Regions from separate parts of the Tessaracoccus luoxuelianae genome, predicted to be linked through region 1. Evidence: predicted binding sites of a transcription regulator. Region 1 holds the regulator's gene; the other holds the start of a gene.
What was found. Region 1 encodes LexA, which represses DNA repair genes until DNA is damaged. Its sites were predicted from a motif close to TCGAACANNTGTTCGA; they were not measured.
Positions count from the first base shown of each region.

Region 2: a site for LexA is predicted at 1,154-1,169, ahead of ACX1D1_RS07230 (HNH endonuclease signature motif containing protein). Genes of this name have one in related genera too.

Region 1 covers NZ_CM137013.1:2,407,375-2,409,768, forward strand. The annotation lists gene nrdR (transcriptional regulator NrdR) at 1-457, opposite strand, end outside; gene ACX1D1_RS10890 (hypothetical protein) at 621-959, opposite strand; gene lexA (transcriptional repressor LexA) at 1,163-1,900, shown strand; gene ACX1D1_RS10900 (ATP-dependent DNA helicase) at 1,917-2,394, opposite strand, start outside.
Region 2 covers NZ_CM137013.1:1,627,886-1,630,279, forward strand. The annotation lists gene ACX1D1_RS07230 (HNH endonuclease signature motif containing protein) at 1-1,140, opposite strand, end outside; gene ACX1D1_RS07235 (ATP-binding protein) at 1,411-2,394, shown strand, end outside.

The sequences.
Region 1 (2,394 bases):
GATCCTTCTCGGCCGCGCTCAGGCGCAGCAGATCGATCTCGCGTTGGAAATCGTCCACGGAGTCATAGTTCTTGTAGACGCTGGCGAACCGGAGGTAGGCGACGGAGTCCAGCTCCTCGAGCGGGCCGAGGATGGCCACGCCGATCTGCTCGGCCGGGATCTCGGCCTGGCCGGACGCACGCAGCGACTCCTCGACGCGTTGGGCCAGAGCCGCCAGCTGCGCGGCCGTCACCGGCCTGCCTTTGCACGCCTTGGAAACCCCCATGATGACCTTGTCCCGGTTGAAGGACTCGACCACACCGGAGCGCTTGACGACGGTGAGCACCAACTGCTCGACTGTGGTGAACTTGCGCTCACAGACGGGGCAGACCCGCCTCCGTCGGATGGCTGACCCGTCCTCGGTTGCGCGCGAATCAGACACCTTGGTGTCTGTATTGCGGCAGAACGGGCAGTGCATGACCGGCGGGCCTTCCCTGGTGGACAGCGGAGGCCCTACCTTGCCATGCTGCAGCCGGAACCACAACTTATAGGGGAAAGACACCGCTGTAACTACTAGATGTAGGGACAGCCTAGATCGGGGTCCGCCGGAGGGCAAGGGCGAAACGCCGACGACTTCGCACCTATCGGGAGGCCGTCACATGCGCCCAGGCCGGATCCCCCGCGACGTAGTCCGTCGCCGGATCCACCTGGGCCATGCCCACGAACTGGGCGGCAGACAGGGTGAGCCCGACGGCGGCCAGGATACCGACGAACGCCACCTTCAACGCCAGCAATGGCGACGCCGTGGCCGGGCGGGCCACCTGGCACGAGGAGACAGTGCCCACGCGGCCAGGCGCGGCGGGCCTCGCCGGGCGGGCCAGGGGTCCCGCGAGCTCTGGCCGGCCGGCCGGGGACACGGTGACCACGCGACGCGCGCCGGCATGAACGACCTTGAAGCTGACTGCTTGTGCTGCGGTCATGACAACCTCTTTCCTGACCTAGAACGCCTGTTCGAAATAAACCTTAGCGCCTCCACCGCCGGAATGAAACACTCGTTCTATCCGGCGTGTCGCGGGAGCGATAGATGCAGTCCACACGAGCCCACTGACACTTTTTTCCGGGTCCCTTCGCGACACGCGTCGACATTTCGAACACACGTTCTCGCGAGCGGTAGGCTGCCGGCATGGCTGAAGAGACGAAGCGCCCACGACGAGGCCGCCCCACCAACGCATCCATCGAGGCCGAGCTCGGCAACATCGCCTCCTTCCCGGACGGGCCGGAGGATGTCCACGGGCTGACGAAGCGCCAGGTGGCCATCCTGCAGGTCGTCAAGCAGTCCATCGAAGAGCTGGGCTATCCGCCGAGCATCCGCGAGGTGGCCGCCCGCGCAGGGCTGGCCTCCACGTCGAGCGTGACCTACCAGCTCCGTGTGCTGGAGGAGAAGGGCTTCCTCCGCCGGGATCCCAACCGTCCCCGCGCCGTCGTGGTCACGATGCCCGGCGAGCAGCATCAGCTGGACCCGGCGCAGTCCTACGACGACGTCCCGAAGTCCGTCGCGGTTCCCCTCATCGGCCGCATCGCCGCCGGCGGGCCCATCCTGGCCCAGCAACAGGTGGAGGACGTGTTCGCTCTCCCCCGGCAGCTGGTCGGCGAAGGCCAGGTGTTCCTCCTGGAGGTGCGCGGGGAGTCCATGATCGACGCCGCCATCTGCGACGGCGACTGGGTGGTGGTGCGGCAGCAGTCGGACGCCAACAACGGAGACATCGTCGCGGCCCTGCTGGACGACGAGGCCACCGTCAAGACCTTCAAGCGCAAGGACGGCCAGGTGTGGCTGCTGCCGCACAACCCGGACTACTCCCCCATCGACGGCACCCACGCCCTCATCATGGGCAAGGTGGTCGCGGTGATGCGCAAGCTCTGAGGGCCTGCTTCAGCGGCTACTCCGAGCCGCGGAGGCGCCGCAGCGCGCGGACAGCGATGTCGCCGTCGGTGGTCATCCAGAACCCAGGCAGCGAGGACTTGAGGTACTCGCCGTAGCGCTTCGTGACGAGGCGCGGATCGAGTACGGCCACCACGCCCCGGTCCTCCAGGCGGCGGATGAGCCGGCCGGACCCCTGCGCGAGCAGCAGCGCCGCGTGAGTGGCTGCCACCCTCATGAATCCGTTGCCCCCGGCATCGTCGACGGCCTTCTTCCGTGCCTGCATCAGCGGATCGTCTGGGCGCGGGAACGGGATCTTGTCGATGATGACCAGCTGGCAGGTCTCCCCCGGCACATCCACGCCCTGCCAGAGCGACATGGTGCCGAACAGGGAGGTCTTCGGGTCCTCGATGAAGGTGCGGGTCAGCTCGGAGAGCTGCGCATCCCCCTGACACAGCAGCGGCAGGTCCGGAAGCTCCCGGCGGCAGTACTCCGCG
Region 2 (2,394 bases), 780 kb from region 1:
TTCGCAGGCGACGGCCGGGGTGGTGCAGTTGGGGAAGATGCAGCCGCCGTCGCGAATGGTCAACGCCTTGCGGAGGCCGGGGGTGACGAGCCGCTCGGTGAGCCCGAGGTCCAGCACCTCGGACCTGCCGCCGAGCACCACGGGGGTGAGGTCTGCGTCGCAGCACAGCCTGCGCAGGTCCCCGGGCGCGACCACCGCGTCGGAGGCCAACACGCCGACGGCCTCGGCGCGCTCGCGTAGGTCTGACTCCTGGATGGTGACGACGATCCGGGGCCGGTCTCCGGCCACCGTCGGCGCCCCGCGATGCTGGGAGACCATCACCGTGAACGCGTCCGCCCGGCGCTGCTCGGGGGTGCGGCCCTGATCCGCCGCCGCGTGATCGCGCAGCACCTGCGGGCCGGGGCGCAGCGAACGGACACCAGTGAGCCGATCCCGCGCCGCCCGTCGATCGGCCTGCACGTAGGCCTCGACGGTGGCGATCAGCGGCGCCGCGTCCACGGCCGGCAGCGACCCGCGGAACCAGACAGAGCCGTCGCCGTCGTCGCCGTAGCTGAACGACCGCTTCGCCTTCGCTCGCCGCGCCTGCGCCTCCACGTCTGCCACGCGCTGCTCCGCTGTGGGCAGCTGCTCCGGCGCGACCTCCGCCAGCACCACCGGTGCCAGCTTCGACAACTCCCGCGGCGTGGTGCTCCCGGCCCTGCCGAGGAACACCTCCTCCGCCCGCTGCAGTTGCTCTGGGCTCAAGGTGGCCGGCAGCTGCGCCATGCCCTTCGTGATGGCCATGGCGTGGGCGGGGGAGACGTCGCCGTCGAGCGCGGCCTGCTTGACCTGGGGGTGGGCCGCCACATCGCTCGCCCGGAACACCTGCGCGGCCGCTTCTCTGGTATCGCGCTGCTCACTCACCGCGAGGAAGGACGTCAAGGGGGTGCCTGCCGCCCTCATGGACGCCTGCGCCCGGTTGGCCTCGTCTGTCAGCACGTGGGCCAGCGACTCAAGCCGCTCCGACAGCCTCCGTGCCCGCTGCATCAGCTGGAGCCTGGCTGGCGCATCAAGCGCCGCCCGCTCGGCGTGATCAACCAGCGACAGCGTGGATTCAAGCGCGGTGAGCGCCTGTTCCGTGGTGAGCCGCCGTTGGTGCATGGCCCCATTTTAATCGAACAAACGTGCCCGTCCAAGCCGCACGGGACGACTGTTACCCGATCGTGATAATCGCACAAGTGGGCTGCTGTTGGTCTGGACTCACCCGAGACAATCGGAGTGACAAGGACCTCTCTCCTTCCCGCACCCCTGCCCACGGTGTAACTCCTGCGTCCTGCACTCTGCAGACTGTCAACGATAAGTACTGCAAAGTGTCAACGTTGAGTTCTGCAAAGTGTAAACTCTCGTCATGCAACCCAGATCGGAGGCATTGTGGATTACCTCCCCCGAATCCTCGATGACCTTCTGAAGAAGCGGCTTCAATCCGCCGGCGCGGTCCTCATCGAGGGGCCGAAGGCCTGCGGCAAGACGCGCAGCGCCGAGCGGGCAGCCGCCAGTGCCGTCTACCTGGACCGCGATGAAGCAGCTATCCGTGCGCTGGACGTTGACCCGGGACTCGTACTGGGCGGACCTTCGCCGCGATTGGTCGACGAATGGCAGCTGGACGGCACCCGCTTGTGGAATCACGTGCGGGCTGAGGTGGACCGGCGAGGGAAGCCCGGGCAGTTCATCCTCACCGGGTCGGCTGTGCCGAATGACGACGTGCGCCGCCACTCCGGCGCGGGGCGTTTCGCGCGTCTCGTGATGCGTCCGCTCACCCTCTTCGAGTCGTCCGATTCCACGGGCGCCATGTCCCTCCGCGCGCTGCTGGCCGGCGAGCGACGCACGTCGCCTGCCGACACTGTCACCCCTGAGCACGCCGCAGAGCTCATCGTCCGGGGTGGGTGGCCCATCAACCTCGGCTTGTCGGTCCAGGATGCGTCTGCGGCCAACCGCGACTATCTGCGCACCGTCGCCGAAGTGGACCTTCGACGGATCGCGGGACCTCGGCGAGACCCGGCTCGAGTACTGCGGTTCATCCAGGCGCTCGCCCGGAACACTGCGATGGAACACGTGGTGACCAGGTTGTCGGCGGAGGCTGATGGCCCAGACATCTCGCTCTCGCGTCCCTCGGCGCACGAGTACCAGGATGCACTGGCCAGGCTCATGCTCCTGGAGGTCCAACCGGCCTGGTCCACGCACCTGCGATCGCGGGCGAGGCTGCGTGAAAGGGCACGCACGCATCTCGTCGACCCGTCTCTGGCTGCCGCCGCACTCGACGCCAGCCCCGCGAAGCTCCTCCGCGATCTCAACACTCTGGGCTTGCTGTTCGAGTCACTCGCGGTCCGCGATGTCCGCGTATACGCCGAGGCGGCG